Regions from separate parts of the Neglectibacter sp. CSJ-5 genome, predicted to be linked through region 2. Evidence: predicted binding sites of a transcription regulator. Region 2 holds the regulator's gene; the other holds the start of a gene.

Region 1 (15,799 bases), on a different contig from region 2:
ACATACTCGGGGCCGTTTACCTTAGCGCCCTTCCACTCTTCTGCGTTAACCGGCGGGTTCTTGTCGAGGCTCTCCCACCAAACGGTGTTGTCATCGAGGTTACGCGCAACGTTGGTGAAGATGGTGCCCTTCTGGGTGGAGATAAGAGCGTTCGGGTTGGACTTCATGTTCGTGCCGGGAGCGACGCCGAAGAAGCCGTTTTCCGGGTTGATGGCATACAGTCTGCCATCCGGGCCCTTGCGCATCCAAGCGATGTCGTCGCCGACGGTCCAGACCTTGTAGCCCTTTGCACGGTAGCCTTCCGGCGGAATCATCATAGCCAGGTTGGTCTTGCCGCAAGCAGACGGGAATGCAGCGCAAACGTACTTAACCTCGCCCTTCGGGTTCTCAACGCCGAGGATGAGCATGTGCTCTGCCATCCAGCCTTCGTTCTTAGCCTGATAGGAAGCGATACGCAGAGCGAAGCACTTCTTGCCGAGCAGAACGTTGCCGCCGTAAGCGGAGTTTACGGAGATGATGGTGTTGTCTTCCGGGAACTGGCAGATCCAGCGCTTCTCCGGGTCAACGTCGCACTTGCAGTGCAGACCGCGAACCCAGTCGTTGCTGTCGCCGAGAACGTCCATGACCTTCTGACCGACTCTGGTCATGATGGACATGTTGAGAACAACATAGATGGAGTCTGTCAGCTCAACGCCGATCTTAGCGAGCGGGGAACCGACCGGGCCCATGGAGTACGGGATAACGTACATGGTACGGCCCTTGTAGCTGCCACGAGCAATATCGTACAGCATCTTGTATGCTTCCTGCGGCTCTTTCCAATGGTTGGTCGGGCCTGCGTCCTCTTCTTTTCTGGAGCAGATGAGGGTTCTGTCCTCAACACGGGCAACATCATTCGGAGCTGTTCTGTGATAGTAGCAGCCCGGGAGCTTTTCCTGATTCAGCTTGATCATTTCGCCGGACTCAACCGCTTCCTTGCGGAGCTCTTCGAGCTGCTCTTCGGAGCCGTCGATCCAAACAACCTGATCCGGATTGACAAGAGCTTTCATCTCGTCGATCCAAGCAAGAATTGTCTTGTTGTTAGTCATTGTTATTTCTCCTTTCGCCAAAAAGGCAAATAAAATGTAAAATAACCCATTTGTCTTTATTCTACCACAAGTTTTCCGCATAATCAATTACAAAATCATGAATTGCCCCCATCTTTTTTCGATATAGCGGTATTGATTTAGCGCATATCAGAGGAAATTTGCGGAGATTTTTAATAATCGAGCTGTAAAAGCGTTACGCGTCCGTTTCGGCGGGTGGCGTTCATATCGATAAGACGCTGGTTTTCGCTGCCGCGAAAGAGCAGCTCAAGATTGCGCTGCTGTTCGATATACGGCCCGTCCACCAGAACGTCGCACGCGTTTAAAAGCGCGTCCACATCGGGGTTGTGCATAGAAACAAGCTGCTCATATGTCCAGCCGGAATAGACGGTGACGTCTTTGTGCAGGGCGTGCACCTGCTTTGCGAGCGCTAAAAGCGGCTTTGGCTGGCAGAACGGCTCACCGCCCGAAAATGTGATGCCGCGCAGCAGCGGATTTTTTTTGAACATGTCAAAGATGACATCGGTGTCTTCCACCCTGCCGCCCGCAAAATCATGCGTTTGAGGGTTATGGCAGCCGGGACAATGGTGCGGACAGCCCTGTGTGAACACGGTGAGGCGGATGCCGCGCCCGTCCACGATGGAATCGTTCAAGATGCCGGAAATGCGGATTTCCATTTTGCCGTGCCTTACAGGCTGTGCTTTACGCGGTCGTGTTCTTCGGCGCGTTTGGCGTCGTTCCAGCGGTCGGTGGTGCCGACAAGGTAGCCTGTGATGCGGCGGATGCGGTCGAACCCGCGGCCTTCGCCGACGATGATGGTTTTGGTATTTTTCTGCGTTTTGGGTGACATGATAACTGCCTCGATTCTTTTTATAAATACATTTTTACATTCATTTCAATTTTTCTAAAGGCGGCGGATGCCGTCTTTTAGGTGGTTCTTGGGCTGGTTTCGCGCAGCGAAATTGATGATTTTCAATCATCAAAAGCACAAAACCATAGCTGAACGACTTGTCGTTCAGGTTAAACCCATGTGTTGCCGTTTTGCTTTTATGAACTTGCGATGCAAGTTCATTGGGAGACCCCCTAATTGGGTCTCCCACACTTCAACAGTCCACCGGACTGTTGAAGTTCCCGTCCTGATTTTTGGTAGGCAAATAGATTTCGCTTTCTGCAGAAAGCGACTCGGGGCTTCGCCCCAAGACCCCACCGCCTTTGAAAAGGCGGGCGAAACTTTTAATCACCGTTGAGGGTAACTTTGCTCTATCGAATCAAATGCGAATAATTCGGGACGTCGTGGTAGCGTTTTTTCAGCTCCAGAAGCCTTTCGAGCGGAATGCCTTCACCCTCTCTTCTGCCGCACCTCGGGCACACCTCGTCGATGATTCCGTTATACCCGCACACAGGGTCTCTGTCTACGGGGTGGTTGACCGAGCCATAGCCGATGCCCATTTCTTTCATGCAGCGCACGATGCTTTCAAATGCGTCGATGTTTTTGCACGTATCGCCGTCGAGCTCCACGTAGCTGATATGCCCCGCATTCGTGAGCGCGTGAAACGGCGCTTCTCTGCGAATCTTTTCATAGGCGCTGATGGGGTAATACACCGGCACGTGGAACGAGTTTGTGTAATACTCTCTGTCCGTAACGCCGGGAATTTTGCCGTATTTCTTTTGGTCTATGCGCACAAAGCGGCCGGAAAGCCCCTCTGCGGGCGTTGCGAGCAAGGTGAAGTTGAGGCCGGTCTCATGGCTTTTTTCGTCCATTTTCTCCCGCATATGGGAGATGATCTCAAGCCCCAGCTTCCAGCTTTCTTCGCTTTCGCCGTGGTGCTTACCGGTGAGGGCTTTTAAGGTCTCGGCAAGGCCGATGAAGCCGACACTTAAGGTGCCGTGCTTTAAGACTTCGGCAACGGAATCGTTGCGGTCGAGCTTTTCGGAATCGATCCACACGCCCTGCCCCATGAGGAACGGATAATTATACACCTTTTTGCTGCACTGGATTTTGAAGCGGTGCAGAAGCTGTTCTTCCACGAGCGCGATTTTTTCATCGAGCAGCTTATAGAACGTTTTCATATCGCCCTTCGCTTCAATGCCGATGCGCGGCAGGTTGATAGAGGTGAAGCTCAAATTGCCTCTGCCGCAGGTGACTTCCTTTGTATTATCGAATACATTGCCCATGACGCGCGTACGGCAGCCCATGTACGCCACCTCGGTGTTATAATTGCCGGGTTTATAATATTGCAGGTTGAACGGGGCGTCCAAAAAGCTGAAATTCGGGAACAGGCGCTTGGCGGAGCAGCGCAGCGCGTGGCGGAACAGGTCATAGTTCGGGTCGCCCTCGTTGTAGTTGACGCCTTCCTTGACTTTAAAAATTTGAACCGGGAAAATGGGTGTTTCGCCGTCGCCGAGCCCCGCCTCTGTAGCGCGGAGCAGGTTGTGCACGGCCATTCTGCCCTCCGGCGAGGTATCCGTGCCGTAGTTTAAGGAGCTGAACGGTACCTGTGCGCCGGCGCGGGAATTCATGGTGTTTAAATTGTGGACGAGCGCTTCCATGGCCTGATACGTGGTAGCATCCGTCTCTTTGTAGGCGGTTTTTGCGGCGTATTCCGCGGCGGCGCGGGCAGCGTCGCCCGTGATGATCTGGAAGCCGTTTTCTGCTTGATGGCGCGGCAGAAACGCGCGCAGCTTTTCGGCGTAAGCTTCTGCGGTGTGCATTGTGACATCGGTGCCGAGCGCTTCTTTGATGGCAGCCGTCAGCGCGGCGGCATCGGAGGCGCTCATATCAAACCGCACCTCAATATACTGCGCAAGCGCACGAAAATACTGCTTGCGGTATGTTTTCTTCACGCCCTCCGCCATAGCGTAGTCGAAATTCGGCACGCTTTGGCCGCCGTGCATCTCGTTTTGGTTTGCCTGAATGGCGATGCACGCGAGCGCGGCGTAGCTGCGGATGTCGTTCGGCTCCCTCAAATAGCCGTGGCCTGTGGAAAATCCGTCTTGAAACAGCTTTAAAAGGTCAATCTGACAGCATGTTTCGGTGAGGGCGTAAAAGTCTTTATCGTGAATGTGGATGTCGCCGCTCGCGTGTGCTTCGGCAATCTCCGGCGGGATGACATATTTATCGTAAAACGCCTTGGCGCTTTCGGAGCCGTATTTCAGCATGGTGCCCATGGCGGTATCGGCGTTGATATTCGCGTTTTCGCGCTTTAAGTCATCCTCTTCGGACGGGCGGAACGTGAGATTTTCAAAAATCTTCACGAGCTCGTCGTCCATTTCGCGCAGGTGCTCGTGCTCCGTGCGATAATTGATGTAAGCGTTCGCCGTTTTGGCGTAATCGGCGGCAAGAAGCTTTTCCTCCACCACGTTTTGAATTTCCTGCGCCGTGGGTGTACCCGGCAGCTTTTCGAGCGCCGTAAGCACATCTTCGGTCAATTCGTTCAGATCGGCGTCGCTCATACGCTCTGCGGCGATCCTGGTATTGGCCTTAAAAATGGCGCTTTTGATTTTCCGCGCATCGAACGACACCTTGTCCCCGCTGCGCTTGACAATATATCGAATCATACGTTTAACTTCCCTTTCCGTTTCTCCCCTGCGGCAAAGCCTAAGAGCCTTCGCTTTGCGCTTTCTGTACTTTCGATTATAGGCGCTTTTCCTATACATGTCAAGGGCATATTTAGTGTCAAAACCACTATATATAGTATCAGGTTTACATAATAATAACAAAATATACCGCGCGTCATAGAAACGGTTTTCTCCATAACGCGCGGTATAACTTGTGATTTCATGGCGTTTTTTCACGGTTTTTGGGGCACATTTCGGCGCGGTTGCACACCGTCTATACCCGTTTATAAGCCCTATGCACGCCATACGGCGGTTGACAAAATAAAACGCGTTTTTTCACGAAATTTTTTGCCGGTTTTTTAGTTGACGACGGCGCCAAGCAGTCCTGCGAGATACACCGCGCCCTCCAAATCGATCTTTGTTTTCTGCATTTTTGCAAAGCGGATATCGGTGCGCGAAAATTTGGCACGGCGCAGGTCGCATTCTTTCAGCTGCGCATTGCGGAACACGGTCTCCGTAAGGTCGCAGCCGGAAAGATCGGCTTTTTCGAGGTCCGCTTCCGCAAAGCTCGTACCGCGCAGACTGATGCCGGAAAAATCCTGCTTTTTGAGCGGACAATGATCGAGCACACAGTATTCGAGTGTGCCGCCGCGCACGGCCCAGCCGGTGAGGTCTGCGCCCGCAAAGGAGCAGCCCGAGACACGGCAATTCTCAAACGCGGTGACAAACAGGCTTGCGCCTGAAAACGTGCAGTTTTCAAACGAACAGCCGCGCGCCAAAACGTCGTTTAAGCGAGAAAAATCGAATGCGCACGCAGAAAAGCGGCATTTTTCAAGCAAAGCGCCGGAAAACATCGCGCCGCGCAGGTCGCAATTTTCAAACGTATAGCCGCGCAGCTCGGCGTCCGTGAAATCGGTATCGCCGAGCCGCGCGTTTTTATACGTGTTCTGTTCTAAAGAGAACATTACTCTTCTTCCGTCACGGCGATGTGCAGCTCTTTGAGCTGTGCCTCGGTGACTTTGGACGGTGCGTCCATCATGACATCCTGTGCGCTCTTGTTCATCGGGAACGCGATGACCTCGCGGATGGATTCTTCGCCGGAGAGCAGCATAACCATGCGGTCTACGCCCGGGGCGATGCCGGCGTGCGGCGGCGCTCCGTAGCAGAATGCGTTGTACATGGCCGGGAACTTCGCCTTTACGTCGTCTTCGCCGAGGCGTACCATCTCGAACGCCTTGACCATGATCTCCGGGTCATGGTTACGCACAGCACCGGAGGAAAGCTCTACGCCGTTGCAAACGAGGTCGTACTGGTCTGCCAGAATGTCGAGCGGGTCAATCTCGCCGCGCTCGGCCTTAAGCAGCGTTTCCATACCGCCGGAGGGCATGGAGAACGGGTTGTGGCAGAACTCCAGCTCGCCGGATTCCTCGCCGATCTCGTACATGGGGAAATCGACGATCCAGCAGAACTCGTAGCGCTCTTTATCCATGTGGCCCTCGCACGCCGCGCCGAGCATACGACGCATGACGCCTGCGGTCTTCTGGGCCTCCTCACGCTTGCCTGCGGAGAGGAACACGAGCGTATTCGGCTCGAGAGACAGCGCGGATTTGACGGCTTCCACGGTCTTTTCATCCGCATTGATAAACTTTGCGATGCCGCCGGCAATGGCGCCGGATTCATCGACCTTGAACCAGTACGGCTTCTGGCCGGCCTGCACCTCTACGTCTGCGCAGAGCTTATCGACCGCCTTGCGGGCAAGCTTGCAGTTGGAGACTGGGACAGCCTTGACGATGTTGTTTTCAAACGGGCCGAAGCCGCAGTTTTGCAGAATGTCCGTAACATCCTTGACGCGCAGGTCGATGCGCAGGTCCGGCTTATCGGAGCCGAACTCCTCCATGGCCTGACGGTACGGGATGCGGGCAAACGGTGCGGAGGACGCGATGTTATACGTGCCGTACTTTGCAAAAATCGGCGGAAGAACGTCTTCGATGACGGCAAAAACGTCTTCCTGCGAGGCAAACGCCATTTCCATATCCATCTGGTAGAATTCGCCCGGAGAACGGTCGCCGCGCGCATCCTCGTCGCGGAAGCACGGTGCGATCTGGAAGTAGCGGTCAAAGCCCGCGGTCATGAGGAGCTGCTTAAATTGCTGCGGTGCCTGCGGCAGGGCGTAGAACTTGCCCGGGTGCTTACGCGCCGGGACGAGGTAATCGCGCGCGCCCTCCGGCGAAGAAGCCGTGAGGATCGGCGTGGTGATCTCTAAAAAGCCGTGCTCCGTCATAGCGGTGCGCAGAGCGGAAACAACGTTGCAGCGCAGGATGATGTTGGCTTTCACTTCCGGATTACGCAGGTCGAGATAGCGGTATTTTAAACGCTGGCTCTCGTCCGCTTCGCGGGAGTGGTTGATCTCGAACGGCAGCTCGTTATAACGGCAGCGGCCGAGCACGGTGATCTCCGTCGGCGCGATCTCGATGTCGCCGGTGGGGAGCTTCGGGTTTTTGCTGGTGCGCTCGCGCACGATGCCCGTAACGGAAATCGTGGATTCCTTATTGAGGGGCTTTACAATGTTCATCATCTCTTCGTTTTCGATGACGACCTGCGTGGTGCCGTAGAAATCGCGCAGCACCAAAAACGCAAAGTTATTGCCGACTTCGCGGATGTTTTCCATCCAGCCGACCAGTGTGACGGTCTCGCCTGCGTTTGCAAGGCGGAGTTCGCCGCAGGTATGGGTTCTCGATTGTGTCATGATTGATTTCCTCTTTCGTTAGTGTGACCGGTTAAAATGTGATGGGCATGGCGTCTTCCTGTTCGGTGACGGCCGTGATGTACGTATCAACAAAGTCATCGTTGAGGGAGATCTTCTTCTTTTCGCCCGTCTTCATGTTTTTAAGCACGGCTTCGCCGTTTGCGATCTCATCGTCGCCGAGGACGATGCTGTACTGCGCGCCGATTTTGTCGGCGTATTTCATCTGGGCTTTCAGACCGCGTGCACACAGGTCGCAGTCTGCCGCGATGCCGCAGCTGTGCATTTTTTCGGTGAGCTGGAACGCCTTCATCTGCGCCGCTTCGCCCAGAGACGCGATGTAGACCTCGCACTTTGCGTCATTTCCGAAGTCTGCGCCCATCTCGTTCATCGCCATCAGGATGCGGTCAAGACCGAGACCGAAGCCGAGTGCCGGTGTGGGCTTGCCGCCGACTTCCTCCACGAGGCCGTCGTAGCGTCCGCCGCCGCCGAGTGCAAAGCCGAAGCGCTTCGAGGGGAACTCAAACACGGTGCGGGTGTAGTAATCGAGGCCGCGGACGAGGCCGGGATCGATGGAAAACGGAATATTGATAGATTTCAGCAGCGTCTGCACCTTTTCAAAGTGCGCACGGCAGTCGTCGCAGAGATAATCCGTGCTCTTCGGCGCACCTTTGGCAATCTCGCCGCAAACGGGGCTTTTGCAGTCCAGAATACGCATGGGGTTGCGCTCCAAGCGGGAATTGCAGGTCTCGCAGAGCTGATCCTTATAGCCCTCGAAATACGTTCTCAGCGCCTTTCTATACTCTGCGCGGCAGGTGGGGCAGCCGATGGAGTTGATAGAGACCTCAATGTCATCGGCAAGGCCGAGACGATTGAAAATGGACATGGCCATGGCGATGACCTGTGCGTCCGCCGCCGGTTCTGCGGTGCCGAACATCTCCACGCCGAACTGATGCAGCTCGCGCAGACGGCCTGCCTGCGGCTTTTCGTAGCGGTAGCAGGAGGTCTTATAGTAGAGCTTTACCGGGTAACCGCCGTTATACAGGCCGTTTTCCAGCATGGCGCGCACAGCGCCTGCCGTACCCTCCGGGCGCAGCGTAATGGAGCGGCCGCCCTTATCTTCAAACGTGTACATCTGCTTTTCCACCACGTCGGTGGTGTCGCCGACGGAGCGCAGGAAGAGCTCGGTGTGCTCAAACACCGGGGTGCGGATCTCGGAAAAGCCGTTCAGTTCCGCTTCATCCGTCATAACGGCTTCCACAAGCGACCATTTTTCGGATTCACCCGGAATGATATCCACGGTGCCCTTAGGCGCTTTTGTGATCAATTCCATAAAATATCCCTCTCATTCATGAAAAATAAAAAAACCCTTACCCAAAACGGATAAGGGACGAAACAGGTTCGTGGTGCCACCCTTTTTCGGGAGAAAAAGCGAAAGCTTCCCCTCCCCTTTCTTTCCTTAACGCGGAAAACGCACTTTCGTGCGGCTCACGGGTGTCTTTCTCTGCCGGATGCACGCGCCGCTCTCAGCATTTGCGGCGCTCTCTGTTTTGTGCCCCATGGCAGATACTCTTCCCGGTCAATGCCGGTGTATTTTCAAAGCATACGCTTTGGTTTTAAATTTACAGCTTTACAATCTCGCGCCAATCGAGGTCGCCTCGCTCGAGGCCATGGATGAGCACCTCTGCCGTTGCGATGTTCGTCGCCACGGGAATGTTATTCAGGTCGCAGAGACGGAGCAGGTTTTTATCGTGCGGCTCCAGTGCCTGCTTCTGCATGGGGTCGCGGAAGTACAGCAAAAGGTCGATCTCGTTGCAGGAGATACGCGCCGCAATCTGCTGATCGCCGCCCTGTGGGCCGCTTAAAAAGCGGTGGACCGAAAGACCGGTTGCTTCCTCTACAAGCTTACCGGTGGTGCCGGTCGCACAGAGATTATGCCGGCTCAGGATGCCGCAGTAAGCGATGCAGAACTGTACCATAAGCTCTTTTTTTGCGTCATGCGCCGTAAGCGCGATATTCATGAAAATTCCTCCCTGTTTATAATCATTCGGCCCCTATCCCAAATGTCACAACGATAAGGGAACCGAAACACCGTTCATGCGTGCCGCTATGCGGGAAAGCGCCGTCATGCCGGGCAGGTCATCCGCCGGCACGCAGCCACGCTGAAAAGCAGCCGTCATTTGTCTATCTTCGGGTACGATGCCGATGAGCCGCACGCCGCTTTGGTCGATGACGTCATCGAGGTCGCGCAGGCCGCCGGCGTCTTCCCGCCCGGCGGAAAGGCTGCCGAAATATTCGGCGTTAAAGCGATTGATGACGAGCCGCTGCTGCGGTACCTCAAGCTCTGTTAAAAGCCTGCGCACGATGGACGCATCGCGGATACACACGGGGTCCGAGTTGCACACAATAAGCGCGCAGTCCGCCGCCGCTGCCGCCGCGCGGAAGCCACGCCCCACGCCCGCGGGAGAATCAAGGATCACGCGGTCAAAATAGCGCTTTAAAAGCGGAACGAGTCTAAGCATGACGCGTTCCGGCACAAGGTCTTCGCCGCTTGCCGGAGCAGGCATTAAAGACACGCCGGGCATGGTCACGCACGGGTAAATCGCATCCGCAGGCGCGCAGCGCCCTGCCACAACGTCCGAACTGTCGAACACGAGCGCTTCCTCTGTGCCGGTCATACGGTCCAGACTGCGCAGGCCCGCGTCACAATCCAAAAGCAGAACGCGTTCGCCGCCCGCCGCAAACTGAGAAGCCAGCCCAAGCGAAACGGTAGACTTTCCCACGCCGCCTTTTCCCGATGTGACAACAATAGCAGTACCCATAGATAATACCTCATTAAACATAATAACACAAAAATGCACGGTAGTCAAAAGTAAAAATGGCTATACCGCAATTTTATCACAGCGAGACAAAAACACGGCGGCTTTTTTGTCGAAGCAGACAAATATCCTCCCTAAACACGCGTCATTCCGTACCCTCTGTTACCGTGGTTTCTGCGTTTTTTGCCTCCTTTTGGAGCGTTTCGGCAAAATAAGCTTCAAAAACGGCCTTTGCCGTCTCTTTTGCGGCATCGCCCTTGCCGCCGTATTCGATGACGACCGCCACGGCAATCTCCGGGTTCTCGTACGGCGCAAAGCCGATGAACGTCAGGTTATCGGAATGGTCGGCGTTTTCCGCCGTGCCGGTCTTGCCCGCAACGGCAATGCCGAAATCCGAAAAGGTCGAGGCCGCCGTGCCCTCTGTGCACACCTGCCGCATGCCCTCGCGCACGACCTTGAAATATTCGTCTTCGATCTCCGCTTTTAACACGACCTCCGGCTCTGCGGCCTCTTTTTCCACCGCGCGGTCGTAGTCCGTGACTTTATTTAAGAAATGCGTTTTGTAGCGCGTGCCGCCGTTTGCGATCATGGCGCAGTATTCCGCAAGCTCGATCGGCGTGAACATATCGTCGCACTGGCCGATGGCCGCCTGAATGGTGAGGCCGTCATACCAATTTGCGCCGTGGCGCTCCGTATACGTTTTGGGGTCGGACATGATGCCCGCGCTCTCGCTCAATTCACACCCGGTCTTTTCTCCGAGAGCGAACAGCTCTGCATATGTGTGCATTTTGTGGATGGTCAGCATGCGGCCCACGTCAAAGAAAAACGCGTTGCAGGAGTTGCGGATGGCGCCGTACACGTCCACCTCGCCGTGCACGCCGAGGCAGCCCGGTTCGTAATCCGGCGCATAATAGTGGTACGCGCCGTCGCAGTTCACGGGGTGAGAGGTCGGCGTGATGACGCCTTCCTCCAGCGCTGCCAAGGCGACAAGGGGCTTAAAAACGGAGCCCGGCGTAAAGATGCCGTTTAATGCGCGGTTGAAAAGCGGTTGGCTTTCGTCCGCATAAAGCTGCGTCAAATACGCATCGTCCGTATTGTACTTTTCAAGGTCGAAATTCGGGTAGGTCGCGCCGGCAATGATGCCGCCGGTGTTCACGTCCAAGGCGACAACCGCACCGGCCTCGCAGTCTTCGGTCGGCTTCGCTTCAATCTGCTCGGCGAGCGCGTTTACGGCCGCGCGCTGCACATTGCTGTCTATGGTAAGCCACACGGAATCGCCCGCTTCCGGCGGCTCCGTCACGGTGGTGGAGGTCACTTTGCCGGTGGCATCCGTTGTGACGCTCTCTTTGCCGTTTTTGCCGCGCAGGGTGGACTCGAACACGCTCTCAATGCCGCTTTGGCCGACGGTATCCGTATAGGAATAGCCGGAAACGTTTGAGGCGGAATACGTGTTGCCCGCTTCCTCGGCGGCATCGTATTGCTCCTGCGAAATGGCACCCAGCGTGCCGACGATATGCGGGGCCAAATCGCCCTCCGGGTATTCGCGCGTCTGCTCCACCTGCGTTTCAATGCCCGGCAAATCTGCGCTGCGCTCACTTAAGAGCTCCACCGTTTCGATGGAAATGTCTTTTGCGAGCACGAACGGGTTCGTGCGGCTGAAATACGCGCGCTCCATGCCGTAGCGCACGGACGCGATACAGCGGATGTCTTCGGGGCTTGTATAGGCTTCGAGGTCATACCGCTCGATGAGCGATTCCATGCACTCGTCTGCCGTGACGCTCGAGGGTAAGTCTAAGATGTCTTCGCTTTTCAGCGTTTCGATCTCGGCGGTCATTTTGGTTTTAAACTGATATTTGCCCGATTTGATTTCGATGGGAAGGCGATCCGTCCACGGGACGTTCAGCGTTTCGAGCAGCTTTACAGCCTCCAAAACGACGGCATTGCGCGTTTCATTGCTACCGGAAAGACGACTGTATATGGCATTATACACGGAGCGGTTGCCTGCGAGCACGTTTCCGTTACAGTCCAAAATTTCGCCGCGCGTGCCGGTGAGCTTTAAGTACGTCGCGGAGGACTGTACGGCCTCCTCTTCAAACGTGCTGCCCTCTAAAAGCTGCCACTGGGCAAGCCGCCCGATATACAAAAGAAAGACGGCAGCAAGCATAACGCCGCAGAAAATATAGCGGCCGCGTCCTTTTTTCACAGCTGTCGTCTCCCTTCGTTGAAAACTTAAATTTTTTGCAGCTTATGCAGCTTTGACCTGCGCCGCCGTATGGCGCTGCGCACGCGGGGCTTTCGCACCCACGCCTGCAAACCGTAGCACACGGGTATCGTTAAAAGCGTGTAAAAATAGATGGGCAGATACTTTGTGACGAGCGCGTACAGCGTCAGTGAATACCCGGCTGCAACGTACAGCACGAGCCAATCGAGCAAAACGGCGACGGCACAGCTCCACAGACCCATCAATACCGATGTGAAAAGCTGAATTTGAATTCTGGTGCCGCACAGGCCGCTCAGCAAAAAGCACAGCACGCCGAACGTGAGCGCGTGATGCCCGAACACAGCCCCACTGCCGATATCGGCAAGAAACCCGGCGTACATGCCGAACGCCATAGCGGGCGTGCACGCCTCCACCATGGCAACGGTGAGCGCGGCGGAAAGCACCAGAAGTGGTTTTGCGCCCATGATCTGCGGCAGCAGCCCCGGTGTATCCTGTAAGAGGAACAGCAGCAGGATCTCAACCGCATACAAGACATAGCGTATCCATTTTTTGCGGTTCGGCACAGCGGTTCACTCCTTTTATTCATTTCCCTTGCTTGCGGTCTGCGCGGGGTCTTCTTCATCTTTGTTATTCGTCTCCGGCAAGCCGGTTGTAACGTCGCCCTTGCCGTCGAAATCCGTCACGACGAAGACATCCGTCACCTCTGTTACGTCCACGTATGGGGTCAAAATGGCATAGTACGAGGAATCCGCGTTGCTGCGCTCCACACTGTCCACACGCCCGATGAGCAAATCGCCCGGGAACACGCCGCCCGCGCCGCTCGTGGTAATGATGGAGCCCGGCTGCACCTCGGTATCTCTTGTAAGGTACAGCATTTTCACCTTGCCGCTGTTTGCGAACTGGATGTCGCTTGTAACGACGCCGCTTTCCTTGCATGATTTATCCGTGGCGCCGATCTGCGTCTTTTCGGATAAAATCGACCGCACGCGGCTTGACGCGGCGTAGACCTCCTCCACAACACCTACGACGCCCGTTTCCGTGATGACGGCATCGCCGACGGATACGCCCGCAAGGCTGCCGCAGTTGATGGTGAAATCACCGAACACGTCGTTCGGGTCGCGCCCTACGACGCTTCCCGCGGCTAATTGCAGGTCAGGCATGGCTTTTTTGACGGAGAGGATATTTTCATACGAAGCATTCTCGTCTTTTAAGGTGTAGTAATCCACAAGCTGTTCGCGCAGCTTCCGGTTTTCCTCCGAAAGGTCGTTGTACAGCGCTTTAAGCTCCTCTTTGGACATGCCGTCCAAATTTAAAAACTCCTTTGCGCCCTCGGCGGTATTCGTCCCCGCCGTGAGCAGCGGTGCGGATACCGTGCCGAACACGTTTGAGAACACGGATGTTCCGGCGTTTAAGCCGTACACGAGCACGCCGAGCAGAACGACAACCGCGATCATTAAAATTTTAAAATTTTTAGAGGTGAATTTCTCCATGCGCCGCACCTGCCTTTCGATTTTTATTTAAAGTCAAATTCAATTTATTTTTCTGCAGCTTTTACCGCACCGCGCGCGTTTGCGGGGATATGCGCTTTGCCCTCTAATGTGCGGCCTGCGCCCTCGGCTACGCAGTCGAGCGGGCGCTCCGCGACCTGCACGGGCAGGCCCGTCGCTTCATGCAAAAAGCGGTCTAAGCCACGCAGCAGTGCACCGCCGCCCGTGAGCGTGAGACCCATATCCAAAAGATCTGCGGAAAGCTCCGGCGGGGTCCGCTCCAAAACGCGGTGTACGGACTCAAACACAGCTTTCAGCGGCACCAAAAGCGCCTCGCGCACGTCTTCTGCCGTGACGGTAATATTTTTCGGCTGGCCGTCCGCCGCGCTGCGGCCGCGTACCTCCATGGAGACACTGCCGAGTTCCTCAAGCGGGTAAGCGGAGCCAATCTGCAATTTCACGTCCTCCGCAGTGCGTTCGCCGATGAGCACACCGTACTTTTTGCGCAAGTACGAAACGATAGCTGCGTCAAATTTATCGCCTGCCACACGGACGGAATCTGCCACGATGGGGTCGCCGTAGGAGATGACCGCCGTTTCGCTTGTGCCGCCGCCGATGTCCAGAACCATGCTCGCAACCGGCTCGCCCGTGGGCAGCCCTGCGCCGATAGCCGCCGCAACCGGCTCCAAAATGAGCTCCACGCGGCTTGCACCCGCCTGCTTTGCGGCGTCCTCCACCGCGCGGCGCTCCACCTCCGTAACGCCGGAGGGAATGCAGATGACGATGTGCGGGCGCGTGAACGAACCGGCCTTGATGGCCTTGCGCACAAAGTATTTGAGCATGGCTGCCGTCACCTCAAAATCCGCAATGACGCCGTCTTTTAACGGGCGCACCGCCGTGATGGACTCCGGCGTGCGGCCGAGCATTTCTTTGGCTTTTTTGCCGATGGCTAAAACCTCGTCGGAGTTCGCGTCCACCGCCACCACGGACGGCTCGCGCAGCACGATGCCCTCACCGCGCACATAAACGAGCGTGTTGGCCGTGCCGAGGTCGATGCCAATGTCTTTGATAGATGTTGAAAAAAGAGAAAAAAGCGAGGAAAGACCCGCCATGATCGTAGATTGCAGAGAACCCATAGGATAAGACCTCCCGAAACGGGTAAAACTTTGGCAAGCCGCACGTCTTTGCGGCGCACGGTACTCATACTTATTCAGTATAACAAAACAGCGGCGGAGCTTCAACCGAAAAATCGTGAACACCGCCGCAATTTGAAAATTTATTTTGTCCCCGTGCTTCCGAATCCACCCGCACCGCGGTCAGTCTCCGTTAGAGATGTGACCTCCTCAATCACCGGCGCGAAATACGGCATAATAATCATTTGCGCAATGCGCTCGCCCGGCTGCACCGTGTACGGCTCCGCGCTGAGATTGTGCAGGCCGATCTGGATTTCACCGCGGTAATCGCTGTCGATGACACCGACACCGTTCGTGACATGAATGCCCTTTTTGATGCCGAGACCGCTGCGCGTGAAAACGAAGCCCGCCGTGCCCGCGGGGATCTCCGCCGCAAGACCGCTCGGAAATACGCAGCGCTCGCCCGGCTCGATCGTCTGCGGGGCGTCCATACACGCGCACAGGTCATAGCCCGCGCTGCCCGCCGTCGCCTGCTTCGGGATGATCGCACCTTCGCGTACACGCATCAGTTTTAAAACCATATTTTGTTCCATTTTTTGCTCCTTGTCTATATACAGTATCCCAAAAATTCCCGTTTTTCACACTTTTTCCCGGTTTTCCCTCATTGTGGATAACTGTTTCCACAGCGCTGTGGAAAATGAAAAACGGCTTATTTCTGCGGTTTTTTTGAGTTCACAGTCTGTTCAAAAAGAAAGT
Region 2 (15,799 bases):
TCGGCGTAGCCGTGGCGGATGTGTGCGGTGAAGCCGTGGGCGAGGCCTTCGGTGTAGCTGTGGCGGATGTGCGTGGTGGAGCCGTAGGCGCCGGAGTCGGTGTTGTGCGCGGAGCCGCTGTCGTTCCCGGTTTGAGCTTGGGAATTGGATTTGTGCGTATCGTGCCGCACATATTGCATATCCATTGCATAACTCCCTCTTGGCTTGTTGTCGGTTGTGCGACCACTTTCCCGGCGTCCCAATTGTGATCCGTCTTGGCAATCGGTTTTGTCTCCGTTACACTGCATTGCGTACACTCCCGCTTTTGGATGCCGGTCTCCATGCAGGTAGGCTGCGTCGTGGTGAACCACGCGCCGAATTTATGTCCCGTCTTGGGGATCCCGCGGCTCTCCGTCGCACCGCAGGTTGCGCACTCCCGCTTCTGCATGCCTTCCTCCGTGCAGGTGGCCTGCGTCGTGGTAAACCATGCACCGAATTTGTGGTCCGTCTTGGCAATCGATTTTGTCTCCGTCGCACCGCAGCGCGTGCACTCACGTTTTTGGATGCCGGTCGCCATGCAGGTGGGCTGTGTCGTAGTAAACCACGCACCGAATTTGTGACCCAGCGCAGGCATTGTGACAGTGTCTCCTTCCGTACCGCAGTCATCACAGATAAAACGAGTGTATCCTGAAGTAGTACAGGTCGCGAATACGCGGCTATCAATAACCCAAAAATGATCCGTTGGCGGCGCGGGCATTTCATACCACTTGTTGCATGTACTGCAATACGCTCGCTTTGTGCCGGATTGTGTACAGGTAGGTTCTTTACCCGGAACAACTTCCCACGGTCCAAAGCTGTGGGGCAAGGCAGGGTCAGTTTGATAAGTGCATCTCATCCCACAGACGGTACATTCCAGTACATAGTATCCTCCCGCTAGACAGGTTGGCTTTTCCTCATCGGTCTGTATAATGTTTTCATGATGTTCCGGATTACTGTCTTCCGGCGAGCACGCAAGCGCGGTAATCGCGGACAGCGCCGCCATGAGTGCAAATACCAGAAATATTAGAATCAATCGCAGTAGTTTTTTCATTTCTCACCCATCCTTTCAAAGCGTGTCAATTACGCCCGCGAGGTAAGTCGGCGATACCGATGCATAAATAAAATTATCAACCAACTGATCCTTTACCGCCTGCCGCACTTCGGAGGCAAGCAGTTTATCCGCGTCCTCATCCACCAAAAGCAGAACCTTACACGTCCAACCGAGTTGCTTTACGGCACTGCAGATCTTGAGTCTCTCACTCAGCTTCCAGATTCCCTGTCGGATGACCTCCATCACCAACACATTGGCACGGCAGGTCCGGCACAACGCCAGCGTTTCTTCCGGCTTTGAAGAACGGTAGATAAGGAAATCCGGGTCGCATCCCGAAAGTGATTGCATGACCGCCTCCGACAGAAGTCCGCCCTTCATATCCAATACAATTCTTCGCATTTGTGCTTTTCCACCGCCTTTCTCTTCCTTTGAATCCTTCATCTATATTTTAGCCGTTATCTTCCGTTTCCGCCCCCGCCAATTGGATAGGATTTGTAATTATTTTCCGTTGCAAAGCCAAATTTCGTCACAGTTCTCTGTATAAAGAGGACAAAACGTGTTGCCTTTTGTCTATCCGCATGATATACTATCCATATAAATATACTGATTTTTGGGGGGCATGCGGCATGAGCAAAACGACGAAAAGAAGCCTTTTGTACGCCGTGGGCTTGCTGGTGCTCATTGCGTTTGCCATGTGGCTCCGACATGCAAGCCGGTATTATTTTCATTCTCCGGCTGTCAGCTACCTGCGAAGCGCAATCTATTTATTTTTGTTCGGCGTGTGGTGCTACTCTCTTTGGGCGCGCATCGTACAGGTACAGGTGCGGCACTACATGCTGGCGATTTCGGCGCTGATGGTGCTGTGGATTCTGCTGCGCTCAATCAAGTTTTCCATTGATAACACGGATGCAGAACGCCTGCTGTGGTATTTCTATTATTTTCCGATGCTGTTTATCCCCATGCTGTCGGTCTTCGTTTCCCAGTCGCTGGGCAAGGGAGAGGACTTTCGTCTGCCGCGATGGACAAAACTTCTGTATCTTCCGACATTGCTGCTGCTTTTGCTCGTTCTGACCAATGATCTGCATCAGCAGGTATTTTCTTTCCCGTCCGGCATTTTATCGGACCGGGAGTATCGGTATGAGGTCGGTTTTTTCTTCGTGCTGGGCTGGGAGGCTCTGTGCGCAGGGTTTGCGTTTCTTTCGATGGTGAAAAACTGTCGTATCCCGCATAGCAGGAAAATTCGCTGGTTGCCGCTGGTTCCGTTTGCGCTTTCGCTGGCGTATGTTTATGCGTATGCCAAAAATGTCTATTGGGTCTGGGTGCTTGCGGGCGATATGACCGTGTCACAGTGCCTGATTTTTGCAAGCATCCTTGAATGCTGCATTCAAAGCGGACTGATTCATTCCAACCTCGGATACGATGAGCTCTTTGAAGCGACAAGCCTGCCTGTTCAGATTACCGATCAAGCGTTCTGCTCCAAATATGTATCTGCCGCCATGCAGGGGACTTTGCCGCAAAGTAAGCTAAGGCATATACAGCAGGATACCGTCTATCTGGATGACGATACACTTTTGAAACGGCATAAGTTGCGCCGCGGCTGGGTGTTCTGGAAGGAGGACATCTCAGCGCTGAGCCAGGTTCAAAAGAAGCTGGAATTGACACGAGATGAGTTGCATGACACCGGCGACGTTTTGGCGGCGGAGAATGCACAGCATGCAAGATGGTTGAAGCTGACGGAGCAAAACCGCTTGTACGATATGATGGAGGCACAGATTGATCGGCAGATCGCGATGCTGTGGGATCTGCTGGCTGAATTGCAGAAAACGGAGGACCAAAACCGAGCCAGGCGTTTGCTCGGGCAGGTCATCATTATCGGAACTTACATCAAACGCAGAAGCAACCTGATTTTTGTCGGCGCACAGCGCGGTGCGATCAGTGTGCAGGAGCTTCGGTTATGCCTCAATGAATCTTCCGAGAATATCTGTGTCTATGGCGCTGACTGTAAGGCAATTGTCAAGGGGGATGACCAGCTTACCCTCGAACAGGCGACGCAGATCTACGACCTGTTCGAGGCCGTCGTGGAAACGGAACTGGAATCCCTTCGTGCAATGCTGATCTCCATAGATGTCGGTGCGCAGGTAGAAGTGTCTTTTTGTGTTTCAGCGGCAGAGCCGCTCAGTGGGCTGCGCGCGCATTTTCAAGGTTTGGAATGGGAGCAGGATGAGGACGGGCTGCAATATGTGACGCGGAAGCTGGAAAGATCGAGGAGGTAAAAGCGCATGGATAGGATCAAGGAAAGTTTTGACAGTCTCCCCATCGCGGCCTGCTTTTTCGATAAAAACGGCGTGGTGCGGCTCATCAACCGCCGGATGCTTGCCATTACGAACTGGCTGCAAAAAGGCGGTATACAGTCGCTGGCAGAGATGCAAAGCGCCCTGCAGGCGCCGCCGGCAAGTGTGTGCTGTCTGGATCCGCACCTTCGGATTTACCGCTTTCCGGACGGAACAGCGCTGCGCTTTGCGCAGGAGCAGATCACAACAAAAGCAGGTGCCCGATATACACAAATCACTGCCGCAGACGTTACGGAGCTGATTCAGAAGCAGAACCAGCTAAAAGCGGAAAATGCGAAGCTGGAGAAAACAAACAAGCGGCTCAGGCGGCTGCTTGCGCAGATGCCGGAGATCATTCGGGAGGAAGAAACGCTGGCCATGAAGTTGCGCGTGCACGATGACATTGGACACAGCATTCTCGCGACGCGGCGCGTGCTGCTCCAAAACACAGACCAGAAGGAAATTCGTGCAACCGCAGCGTTGTGGGAGCAGTCCATTTCAGTGCTTTACCGCTCCAGTCAGATGAGAGCGCAATCCGAACCGTTGGAAGCCGCAAAAGAACGAGCGGAAAAGCTTGGCGTCAGAGTTCTGCTGGCAGGAGATGAGCCGCGAACGCAGCGTATGCGCGCACTGATTGCACTGGCAATCAGCGAATGTGCATCGAACTGTGTCCGTCACGCCGACGGAACAGAGCTGTATGTGTGCTTTTGGCAAAAGCCGGACTGCATAGCGGTCTCCCTAACCAACAACGGTGCGGCACCAAAGGGAAAAATCACAGAAGGCGGAGGTCTTTCTATGCTGCGTCAACGCATAGAAGAATCCGGCGGCAAAATGGAGATCCAGAGCGTCCCTCGCTTTAAGTTGATGCTCAGTTTGCAGGAAAAGGAGGAAGCAGCATATGAAGGTGATGATCGTTGAAGACCAGACCATGATTCGCAGTCTGTTGGAAAGCTATTTTCGCGCCGAGGACGGATACCGGATCACGGCGTCCATTCCAGGCGCGAAACAAGCAGTCGAGATGTGCAGGACAAATTCTGTCGATCTGATTTTGATGGATGTGCAAACAGAGAACCGTGAGAACGGGTTGATTGCTGTTCGCCAGATTAAAGCCATACAGCCGAAGATTAAAATCATTGTTGTGACTTCGCTGATCGACGGTGCCGTTCTGGATGAGGCAAAGAAGGCCGGGGCCGACAGCCTGTGGTACAAGGACTCGACGCAGAAGCGCTTGATGGATGTCGTCCGGCAAACGCTGGCGGGGGAACATGTTTTTCCGGACGCACCCCCGACAGTTGAGATCGGCATGGCAAAAAGCACGGAGTTTACAAAGACGGAACTGAAGGTTTTGCGGCATCTGCTGCGGGGACTGTCTTACACGCGCATTGCGGCAGAGATGGGCTGCGAGATGTCAACGGTCAAATTCCATGTGTCAAATATGCTGCAAAAAACCGGGCTGGAAAACAAGCTTCAGCTTGCGCTGGCCGTCAGCGACGTCAAGTTGATTGCCGATCTGGCGGAAGAATGATGGGATTTGATTTTCTGCTTGTACAGCCTCGCAAAAAATACGAACCCCGCCGCAGAATTGCTCTGCAGCGGGGTTCGCTTATGTGCTGAAACAGCCGAAAAGCCTTATTTTAAGCGGTTTTCGGGCATAGAAAAAGTCCACCGTAATTCTATCAAAATTACGGTGGACTTTTGGCGGAGAAGATGGGATTTGAACCCATGCGCCGGTTACCCGACCTACTCCCTTAGCAGGGGAGCCCCTTCACCACTTGGGTACTTCTCCATGGTGAATATAAAAGAAAAATGTGGCGGAGAGGAAGAGATTCGAACTCTTGGTCCCTTACGAGATCACTAGTTTTCAAGACTAGCTCCTTAAACCACTCGGACACCTCTCCATTTCAGAACAAGTGGTATTATAACACACAGAGCATGCTTTGTCAAGCACATTTTTTGTGCATTTTACAGAGCCGATTTGACTGTTATTAATTATACAAAAACTGAGTAGGTTTGTCAAGCCCATAATGGAATTTTGACCGTTTTTTTCCAAAAACAATAAAACAGCCAAAGAAAAGCGCTTGCAATGCGAAAAAAAATGCCGTATACTGTTTATGAAAAACAAAAGGAGTCGTTGTGAAAATGAGCAAGATTGAATTTGATTGCGGTAAATGGCTGCAGGAAGCCGAAGAATTTGCACTGCCGAATTGGAGCGCCCTACCCTCTATTCCCCTTTATATGGATCAGGTGATGATGTTTACAGGTGAAGCGCTGTCTCTTTTTGAACGCGATGAAAAGCAGAGTTTATTGACGAACAGTATGATCAATAATTACGTGAAAAGCGGCGTTGTGGATCATCCCGTGCACAAAAAGTACAGCAAGGAGCATCTTTCTAAGCTGATGATGGTGGGATTGCTGAAGCAGGTGCTTTCCATTCAGGATATTGCCGTGCTGTTTTCCGGCGATGAAGACGCGGAGCAGCTTTATAAAGACTTTGCGGCGGCGCAGAGCGGCGCTTTGCACGAGACGGCAGCGGGCGTGCACCCGGAAAGTGACGCAGCGGCCTTGCGTGCAGCGGCGTTGAAGCTTGCAGCGGAAGCTACGGCGCGGCAAGCGGTTGCCCAGCGCATTTTAATGGCGCTGTCCGACGAGAAAAAAGCCAAGAAATAATCAAATTTGTAACGAACAAAAGCCTGCATGGCGCATAGAATGTTCTATTCGAAAAAAGGATGGAATATGATGTGCGATTTGCAGGCTTTTCCTATGCGCTCCGGCGACCGATTGCTATAAAGTGCAGCTGTTGCTCTAAAAATACGGAATATCCTCCTCTTCCACGCGCTGTACTTCGGCAGTGACGTGAAGGGTAATTTCGGCTTTTGAGAGCTTTTCTGCGCGGCTTTCCCCCATTTCACGCCACACATTTGGCGCGGTGCGGAAAATGACTTCGCTGAGACCTGCGGCATCGGCTCCGTTTGCGTTTTTGAGATAAGCGGCGATGCGTTCCTCAGTGCAGTTGGCAAGGGCAGTCTCAAAGCGCGGAAATGCTTCGTTCCCTACGTGCTTTGCGGTATTTGTGACGGCAGAAACTTCGGCGATAACATGAATTCTGGCGGTAAACTTGGGATGTTCTGCTGTGCCTGTGAAGATAATGTTGCTGTTTGTGCTGCGGACTTTAAGCGATACCGTGCCGAAAGCTTCGTCTTTTACGGTGAATTCGCCGCCCGAAAGTGTACCCTGCAAGGCACTAAGCCCTTGTGTTTCCGCCGGCGTGAGCACGGCGCACAGGCGGTAGCTTTGCAGAACGGCTGTGCCGACGGGCGTGGGCAAATCATCGGCGCGCAGAACGGGCAGCGCGGCAGTGGTGTTTATGCCGTAAAGACCGTTTACAAGCTGCAGCAAATTCACGTCTGCCGCGGCCCCGCTGTATTTTGCGCCGTTTGAAAGCTGCATGAAGCGTTCGGCGGTGAGATCTGTCTGTAACAGGACGCTTTCGGCGGTATCTTCTGCGAGGAAAACTTTGGCGGTCGGGCGGGAATCGTAGTGGCGGATAAAGAAATCCAGTTGTTCGGCGATACCGCTTTCTGCGCATTGCATACCGAAAAGGATGGCGGCGTTGTGCGAATACAGCGGCGTGCGGCCGCTTTCGAGCGCGATTTGACTGAGCGCTTCGGGGACGGTATCGCCCTCACCGGAAAAGGTGCTCTGCCCTCCGTCCTCCGTCGTTTCGGAAGCGAGCACCGTCACGCGGCAGCCGGTTGCCGTGCGGTCTACGCCGATTGCGCTGATGAGCAAGCGCTCGTAAAGCTCCGGCGCGCAGCCTGAAGCGGTGAGCGTCAAAATGAGCGAAAGTAAAACGGATGTGAGTGCTTTTTTCATGCGGCGCGTCTCCTCTTCTTTTTGATGCAGTCGAAAAACCAAAGCAAACTCGGCAGCATAGCGCCGGTCAAAACGGAAAACGGCAGCAGATACGCGGTGCGGAACACGGCCCCGACGCGTGCGGCGGAGTCTGTGAGCCATAGGGACAGAACTGCTGTCAGCGCGGCTATGAGTGCCGTCAGCCACGCACGCGGGCGTGTCGGGATAGGTGTCATACACACGGCGATGCAGAATAATCCGCAGGCAATACGCACGATGAGCGCCATCATGCTGATGCCGATGAAAAGCGCGTCCAGCCGCTGAATGCCGGCAATCTCCGCGATGGAAGCGAGCGTGTATGCGGGGAAAACTTGCAGCGCGGCGTACTCGCCGAGACATGAGACGATGAAAAACAAAAGCACGCCCAAAAACACGGTGATGCCGCCGTTCCAAACGGCAAAGCCGAGCACGCGGTGACTTTTACCGCTTTTTGTATCCGTATTTGTAAGAAACGGCATCAAAACGGCAAACTCGGCAAGCGAAGAACAGCGCGCTGTGAAGACGAGAAACCCCTGTACGGTTTGGTCTATGCCGTCATAGAAAAGCGGCATGAGATAATGCGGCGTGACGTTCGGCGAGACGGCGAGAAAAATCATCCCCATGCCGAGCATGAACAGCGTGAAAATGCATACCGAGGCGCGCGAGATGGTTTCTATACCGCGAATGGCACCATAAAGTGCGATGCCGAGCACGACAAGGACGATGGAAAAACGCGAAGCGACGGGGTCTGTAGTGTTGACGAGCAGCGTCAGAAAAAGCGAAAGACTGAAAATGTTCATCACTATAAAATAAAGCGCGTAAATTGCGGACATCGGTACAGAAACACCGCGGCCGCAGTTGTTCTCTGCGATTTGCAGAAGCGATGCTTCCGGGTGGCTTTTGTGCAGCACGAAAAGCGGCAGAGAAAACACCGTAAGGTACAAAAACAGCCCGAGCGAAGAGAAAATACTTTCAATCAAATTGCTGCCGCCAACGGTTTGCACATTGATTGTGATGCTGACGATAACGCGTGAAAGAAACAGCATAAGGTAAAGCTGCAAAGCACTGATCTTGGTTTTCACAGGTGCTTTTCCCCCTTTCCCGCGCCGGGCATGCGTTGTACGGAGGCGTTATGACGCACTAATCGTTTCCATCCCGCGCGTACAAGCACATCCCGCATGGCGGAAAGCCGAAATGGTGCGACCGGGGCCAAAAACGGCACGGAAAAGCTTGTTTTGCCGCAAAGCTCGAATAATAAAAACGTAAAGCCTGCAAGCACGCCCCACACACCCCATATACCGCCCACCAAAATAAAAGTAAGACGCAGTACAGCCATGGGCTCGTATAATTTCGGAACCGTGTACCCGGTAATGACCGTGACGGCGATGACGACGAGCGACGGTGCGCTGACGAGCCCTGCGGAAACGGCGGTCTCGCCGATGACAAGACCGCCCACGATGCCGACAGAGCTGCCGAGCGGTTTCGGTACGCGCAGTCCGGCTTCGCGCATCAGTTCATACATAAAGTAAAGCAAAATCGCTTCTAACATGACGGGAAACGGCGTACTGCGCTCTGCCTGTGCAATGGTAACGAGCAGTGTTTCCGGCAGCAGCTCCGGATCGTGTGCGGCGATGCCGACATACAGCCCCGGCAGAAAAATCGCAAGGAAAAACGCAATGTATTTCAGCCAGCGCGTGAACGTGGCGTAAAACGGACGGTTTGCATAATCGTCGGCGGTCTGAAAGTTTTCAACGAAGAGATACGGCACGTAAAGCGCTGTGGGCGTGCCGTCTATAAGCAGCCCGATGCGCCCCTCATGCAGTTTGCCGCATAAGGTATCGGGGCGCTCGGTAAAACCTACGCGATCAAAAATCGCGGGACGCTCCAAGTAACCCGCCAAATATCCTGCTGCGAGCACGTCTTTTAGATTACATGCGGAAAGCCGCTTTTTGAGTGTGTTAATGATCTTCGGGTCCGCGATGTTTTTTAAATAGCACAGCGCAGCCGGTGTTTGGCTCTCTTCGCCAACCGTCACCTTTTCAAATTTGAGCTCGGTCGTTTTGAGACGGCGTCGTAAAAGCGAAATGTTTGTCTGGTAGGTTTCCACAAAGCCTTCGCGGGAGCCGCGCTGCATAACTTCCGTATCGGGCTCATCTACCCCGCGCGCAGCAAAGCCCTGCGTGCCGAACGCGAGCGCTGTCGGACAGTTATCGAGCAGCAGCACCGCAAAGCCGTTCATCATGCGTTCGAGCACTTCACTGACGGTGGAAAGCTCGGCTTGCTCTACGGCGCACAGCACGTTTTCTTCGATAAACAAAAGCGTTTCTTTGCCGTTATCCGTCGGAATTTTCGCGCGCATCAACGGATTTAAAATGCTCAAAGTAATGTGCTGCTTGCTGACGAGCCCGTCCATGGTGAGCAGCGCGGCCGGTACCGTGCCGACCATAAATTCGCGCTCGATATAATCCATGGCGTTTTCAAATAACCCATTTATATATGTTATGTTTTCCTTTAAGTGTTCAGATAAGTTTTCCATTAGCAGTTTCCTTTCCGCATGGTTCTCCTGTGTAGATTTTACTGAAAGGCCGTATTTTATACGCTCGAAGACGCATAATAGCGACGAAGACATACGGAAAGGAAAACGCCATGTTTATTTCGTTTGTGCGCACGATCATCTTGTATTTTACGATTATTTTGGCTGTTCGCGTTATGGGCAAACGGCAGATCAACCAACTGCAAACGAGTGAATTGGTCGTGACGCTGCTCATCTCCGACCTTGCGGTGATCCCGATGCAGGACAGCGGTCAGCCGCTTTTCAGCGGGCTCATCCCCATTTTGGTGCTCATTGCGCTCGAGGTGCTCGTTTCGGTTTTTATGCTTAAAAGCAGCCGTTTTCACCGGTTGGTGTGCGGCAAGCCGGTCGTCATCATCAAAGATGGGCGTATCATTCAGGAAAACATGCAGGAGCTGCGCATGAGCGTAGAAGACCTTTTTGAGCAGCTGCGGCAAAAGGATGTTTTTGTGCTTTCGGATGTGACATATGCCATTGTAGAGACGAACGGCACGCTGAGTGTCGTTAAAAAAGCCGCCGTCGATTACCTGCGTCCGAGCGATATGGGCGTGAAAGTGAAAGACGAGAGTCTTGAAGTCGTTGTGGTGAGCGACGGAGACCTTTCTGTGGGCTCTATGCACTTGTGCGGCAAAAATGAAGAGTGGATACACAGCATATTAAAAAGCGAAGCCGTACCGCTTCCCGAAGTGTTTATTCTAACGGTAAACACAGCCGGACATTATACGCTCATTCGGCGGGACGGCAGCCTAAAAAAGGGAGTGAAAAAATGAAGCGCATGGCCTTTTCAATCGTTTTGGCGGTATTTGCTGTGGCGGTGTGTATCTTTGGTTACTGCAACACGGCAAGATCTGCGAATACACTGATTGTGTCCGCGGAAAATATCGACCGGCTGCTTTCCGACGGCGAAGCGGAAAAAGCCTTGGAGGAAAGCCGAAAATTGCAGGCAGACTGGGAGAAAATACACGATAAACTGTGCGTTTTCCTGCCGCACGAGCATTTGGAGCCGCTGGAAAACATTTTCGCCGTGCTGCCCTATTATATTGAGCAGGAGGAGGTGTCCTTAGCGCGCGCCGAATGCCAGATGGTGAAAAACACGGCGGAGCACATTCAAAAAACAGAGCGCATCGCATTTGAAAATGTGTTTTAAAGCAAAAAACAGCAGCCCCATATCGCGTTGGGACTGCTGCTACATAATCTGAATTTATCGGTTGCGCTCGGCCTTGATCTTATTGAGCTCGTCCATGAACGTATTGATGTCTTTGAATTCACGGTAAACGGAAGCAAAGCGAACATAGGCGACTTCATCGACCTTCTTGAGCTTATCCATGGCATAAGTGCCGATGAGCGTGGACGGCACTTCACGGTCGAGCGAGTTTTGCAGGAGCGTTTCAATCTCGTCTACGATGCGCTCCAGTGTTTCAAGCGGTACGGGGCGTTTTTCGCAGGCGCGCAGAAGGCCGTTCAACAGCTTGTTGCGGTCAAAAGCCTCGCGGGATTTATCTTTTTTTACAACGACCACCGGCACAGTCTCAATGACTTCATAGGTCGTAAAGCGTTTTGCGCAGTTTAAGCACTCACGGCGGCGGCGAATGCGCTCCCCCTCATCGGTTGGCCTGGAATCGATGACCTTACTTTCACTGTATCCGCAATAGGGACATTTCATGGAAAACCCTCCAAAGTTCTAACACACCAAATCTGTCTCTTAAAGTAGTGTTATTATACAACAGTTTTCGGGGAAAAATCAAGCGAAACCGTATACTTTTTTCTATTTTGACCTTAAAATCGGAAAGAAACGTCAAATCTCTGCGATTTTCGCCCGCAGGGCGTGATTTTGTCCTGGTTTTTGCTTGATTTGAAGGCTATCTTTCGGTATAATAAAACGGAATATGAACCGAGGAGAACAACTATGGCAATACTTACGGTGAACAGCATAAAAAAGATGTTCGGCACCGATGTGATCATTCAGAATATTACATTTGAAGTGCAGAAAGGCGACCGTATTGGCCTTGTAGGCATTAACGGCTCCGGAAAGACGACGCTTTTCAAGGTACTGAACGGAGAATATACGGCGGACGAAGGCACCTTTACCCCGGCGCGCGAAACGTCCATCGGCTACATGGAGCAGCATGTTTGCCGCGATATGGAAAAACCGGCATTTGACGAAGTGATGACGGTGTTCGCGCCGCTGCTCAAAATGGAAGCAGAGATAGAAGTGCTCACGACGAAAATTTCGGAAATGCCGGAAAACCTTAACGAGCTTATCGAAAAGCAGGCGGAGCTAAACGATCGTTTCATCGCAGACGGCGGCCTCACCTGCCGCAACCGTGCAAAAAGCACACTCATCGGTCTCGGCTTTGCGCCGGAGCAGATCTATGCTCCTATCGGTGTTTTGAGCGGCGGACAGAAAGCGAAAATTCAGCTCGCAAAAATGCTGCTCGGCGAATCGAATTTGCTGTTGCTGGACGAGCCGACGAACCACCTTGATATTCCGTCTGTTGAATGGCTGGAGGATTTTCTGAAGAATTACAACGGGTCGTACATCGTTATTTCGCACGACCGTTATTTCCTTGATGCTGTGACGAACCGCACATTTGAGATTGAAAACACGCATTTGACAGAATATAAGGGCAATTATACGAAATATTTGCAGCTGAAAGAAGAAAACCGCCTTGCGATGCAGCGCGTTTACGATAACACCCAGCGCGAGATCAAGCGCATAGAGGGTATCATTGAGCAGCAGAAGCGGTTCAATCAGGAGCGCAACTATGTGACGATTGCGAGCAAGCAGAAATCCATTGACCGTTTGCAGGCGACGCTTGAAAAGCCGGAGGATGATCCGGATACCATCAAATTTCAGTTTAAGGCGAGCCAGCGCGGCGGCAATGATGTTCTGGAAGCGGAAGAGCTTGCCCTCTCATTCGGCGACCACAGGCTCTTTAAAAATGTGAATCTCGATATCAAACGCGGCGAAAAGGTGTTCCTCATCGGCCCGAACGGCTGCGGAAAAACGTCTTTGCTGAAAGTGCTGTTGCACATTTATAAGCAAACCTTCGGCGATTTCCGCTTTGGCGCGAATATCGACATCGGCTACTACGATCAGGCGCAAGGCAATTTAGATGAGAGTAAGACGGTCATCGATGAGATCTGGGATCTGCACCCCTACATGACGCAGACGCAGGTGCGTAGCGCATTGGCGGTGTTCCTTTTTAAAGGCGAAGACGTGTATAAGCCCGTGAAAGGGCTTTCCGGCGGCGAGCGTGCGCGCGTGCTGCTTTTAAAGCTGATGCTTTCCAAAGCGAACCTTTTGATCCTCGACGAACCGACGAACCACCTCGATATCGGCTCCTGCGAGGCGCTTGAAAACGCACTTTTGGGCTACGATGGCACGCTGTTCGTCGTTTCGCATGACCGTTATCTTATCAACAAGCTTGCGGATAAAATCTACTATCTCACCCCTTCCGGCACAACGCTGTACCTCGGCAACTACGACGCATATCTTGAGGCCCGTCAAAAGCAGGAAGCCGCAAAAGCCGCTGCCGAAGCGGAAAATGAAAACGCTGTGCCGAAAGCCAATACAGTCTATAAACAAAAGAAAGAGCGTGCCTCTGAAATTCGGAAGCGCCGTGCCGCACTTTCGAAATGCGAGCGCGAGATCGAAGCGGCGGAAGCGGAAATTGACACGCTGAACGGGCAGCTCTCCAACCCCGAGACGGCGAGCGATTACGAAAAAATGATGGAAATCACGAATAAGATCACTGAGCAAAAGGCGCTTGCGGACAGCCTGATGAATGACTGGACGGAGCTGACGCTTTGGCTGGAAGAAAACGACGTGTGACGAAAGGAAATTAAAATATATGATGAAAGCAAAGGTCATCACCCTCGGCTGCAAGGTGAACCAGTATGAATCGGAAGCGATGCTCTCTTCCCTTTTGCAGCACGGCTTTGCCGCAGCGGAGGACAAGGAAACGGCGGACGTCGTAATCCTCAACTCCTGCACGGTCACGGCCGAAAGTGACCGCAAGGTGCGGCAGATTTTTCGCCGCGCGAAAAAAGATAACCCGGATGCCGTTATGGTGCTGACGGGCTGCATGGCACAGGCGTTCCCGGAGGACGCAAGGCGACTGGAGGAAGCCGATATTATCCTCGGCACCTCGAACCGCAAGCGTCTGGTGCCGGATCTGTTGGCGTTTCTTTCTGCACGCCAGCGCATCATCGACATTGCGCCGCACACGAACGATGAAAAATTTGAGAATCTCAATGTGGAGAACTTTACAGGGCGCACGCGTGCATTTGTGAAGATTGAAGACGGGTGCAACCGCTTTTGCTCATACTGTATCATTCCCTATGCCCGCGGCCGTGTGCGCTCGAAGCCGCTTGAAGACCTCAAGGCGGAGCTTGCGGGGCTTGGCGCGAACGGCTACAAAGAAGTGGTGCTGACGGGCATCAACCTTTCGGCATACGGACAGGAGTTCGGTCTGCATCTGTGTGACGCCATTGAAGCGGCCTGCGCTACGCCGGGTATTGAGCGTGTGCGCCTCGGCTCCTTGGAGCCGGAGCAGCTTTCGGAAGACGTGATCCGGCGCATGGCAAAGCAGAAAAAGCTGTGCCCACAGTTCCACCTCTCCTTGCAAAGCGGCTGCGATGCGACTTTAAAGCGCATGAACCGCCACTACACCGCAGACGAATACCGCACCATCGTGCGCAACCTGCGCGCAGCGTTTGAAAATGCTGCCATCACGACGGACATCATGGTCGGCTTCGCGGGCGAAACGGATGAAGAATTTGCGGAATCTTTGGCGTTTGCAGAAGAGATCGCATTTGCAAAAGTACACGTGTTTGCCTATTCCCGCCGCCCCGGCACCCGTGCCTATGACATGGGCGATCAGCTGACGAATGCCGTAAAGGAAGCGCGCAGCCACGAGATGATCCGCGTGACGACCGCAACGCAGCAGGCGTTTTTTAAAGCGCAAATCGGTCGCACGGAGGAAGTGCTTTTCGAGCGCGAGATTCAAAAAGGCGTTTGGGAGGGCTATTCCATGAACTATACACCTGTTGCGGTGGCAAGCGGTACGTCCCTTGCGGGCGAGATTCGCTCTGTGCGCATTGAGAGCTGCACCGATACGCACTGCATGGGTGCCGTGTTGTAAAGTTCACCTCAAGAAGTTATCAACACATGGACGTGCTTCAAAGATCCCGCTACCCTGCGCCGCGAGCTTTATAACAAATATCTTTTAGACCGCGAAGCGGACGGCAGCCGATACCGTAAGCATGAGGAAATTCCCTCTCTATCGGAATTCATCGAGAAATACATGTAAACAAAAACGACCGAAAGCGCTGTGCAAAGGCTTTCGGTCGTTTTTGCATATATTTAAGTCTAGAAAATCAAATTTACAAGCATGCCGGTCACGACGGAGCAGGCGTACAGCGTACCGACGATGGCAAGGTTCTCTTTTACGCGGTGGTTTGTGCGGAACAGCACGACAAGGCCCACGCCCGCACCGGCGCATAAGCCCGCCACGCAGGAGCCGAATTGCAGGCTGCCCAGCGTGAACAGCTCCGTTAAGATCACGGATGCCGCACAGTTCGGAATGAGTCCAATGAGCGCCGTCAGGAACGGCTGAAAGACGCTGCCGTTTAAAAGTAAGCCGGAAATGCGGTCTTCCCCGATAAAATAAATGGCATAGCCGAGCACGAGGTTTACGACGAGGATAAAGAGAAAAATGCTGATTGTGTGGTGCAAGGCGGAGTGCAACAGGCTGTGGTGGTCGCAGTCGCAGTCCGCGCACAGCTCCTCAAACGGCTTCTCTTTTTTAGGGTGGAAAAAGCGCTGTAAAATGAGGTCGGCCAGAAAGCCGAACACGATGCCGGAGGCGACTTTGATGAGCAGCATCGGCAAAATGTACTGCATCTGCTCCGGGTGTGAGAACAGAATCGGCA

Evidence for each region. The regulator NrdR, encoded in region 2, represses ribonucleotide reductase genes. The targets are predictions, from matches to a motif close to CACNANATNTNGTG.
Region 1: R2K26_RS11695 (anaerobic ribonucleoside triphosphate reductase) is a predicted target of NrdR. The motif match lies at 4,766-4,779, and genes of this name have one in related genera.

What each region holds. Positions count from the first base shown of each region.
Region 1 covers NZ_JAVYJC010000005.1:167,904-183,702, reverse strand. Annotated here, with positions in the region: gene R2K26_RS11710 (phosphoenolpyruvate carboxykinase (GTP)) at 1-1,085, opposite strand, end outside; gene nrdG (anaerobic ribonucleoside-triphosphate reductase activating protein) at 1,256-1,759, opposite strand; gene nrdD (anaerobic ribonucleoside-triphosphate reductase) at 1,771-1,932, opposite strand; gene R2K26_RS11695 (anaerobic ribonucleoside triphosphate reductase) at 2,343-4,640, opposite strand; gene R2K26_RS11690 (pentapeptide repeat-containing protein) at 5,000-5,605, opposite strand; gene aspS (aspartate--tRNA ligase) at 5,605-7,386, opposite strand; gene hisS (histidine--tRNA ligase) at 7,418-8,716, opposite strand; T-box leader at 8,767-8,975, opposite strand; gene R2K26_RS11675 (methylglyoxal synthase) at 9,006-9,404, opposite strand; gene R2K26_RS11670 (P-loop NTPase) at 9,450-10,205, opposite strand; gene R2K26_RS11665 (penicillin-binding transpeptidase domain-containing protein) at 10,348-12,405, opposite strand; gene R2K26_RS11660 (hypothetical protein) at 12,432-12,986, opposite strand; gene mreC (rod shape-determining protein MreC) at 13,002-13,913, opposite strand; gene R2K26_RS11650 (rod shape-determining protein) at 13,958-15,022, opposite strand; gene dut (dUTP diphosphatase) at 15,187-15,636, opposite strand.
Region 2 covers NZ_JAVYJC010000002.1:63,544-79,342, forward strand. Annotated here, with positions in the region: gene R2K26_RS04365 (hypothetical protein) at 1-185, opposite strand, end outside; gene R2K26_RS04370 (hypothetical protein) at 255-599, shown strand; gene R2K26_RS04375 (hypothetical protein) at 1,085-1,468, opposite strand; gene R2K26_RS04380 (histidine kinase N-terminal 7TM domain-containing protein) at 1,696-3,342, shown strand; gene R2K26_RS04385 (hypothetical protein) at 3,349-4,317, shown strand; gene R2K26_RS04390 (response regulator transcription factor) at 4,298-4,924, shown strand; tRNA gene R2K26_RS04395 (tRNA-Ser) at 5,096-5,185, opposite strand; tRNA gene R2K26_RS04400 (tRNA-Ser) at 5,209-5,297, opposite strand; gene R2K26_RS04405 (DUF1836 domain-containing protein) at 5,539-6,066, shown strand; gene R2K26_RS04410 (Ger(x)C family spore germination C-terminal domain-containing protein) at 6,202-7,272, opposite strand; gene R2K26_RS04415 (GerAB/ArcD/ProY family transporter) at 7,269-8,372, opposite strand; gene R2K26_RS04420 (spore germination protein) at 8,369-9,826, opposite strand; gene R2K26_RS04425 (DUF421 domain-containing protein) at 9,937-10,632, shown strand; gene R2K26_RS04430 (DUF4363 family protein) at 10,629-11,009, shown strand; gene nrdR (transcriptional regulator NrdR) at 11,064-11,525, opposite strand; gene abc-f (ribosomal protection-like ABC-F family protein) at 11,769-13,697, shown strand; gene mtaB (tRNA (N(6)-L-threonylcarbamoyladenosine(37)-C(2))-methylthiotransferase MtaB) at 13,717-15,009, shown strand; gene R2K26_RS15435 (DUF2087 domain-containing protein) at 15,028-15,177, shown strand; gene R2K26_RS04450 (putative manganese transporter) at 15,237-15,799, opposite strand, start outside.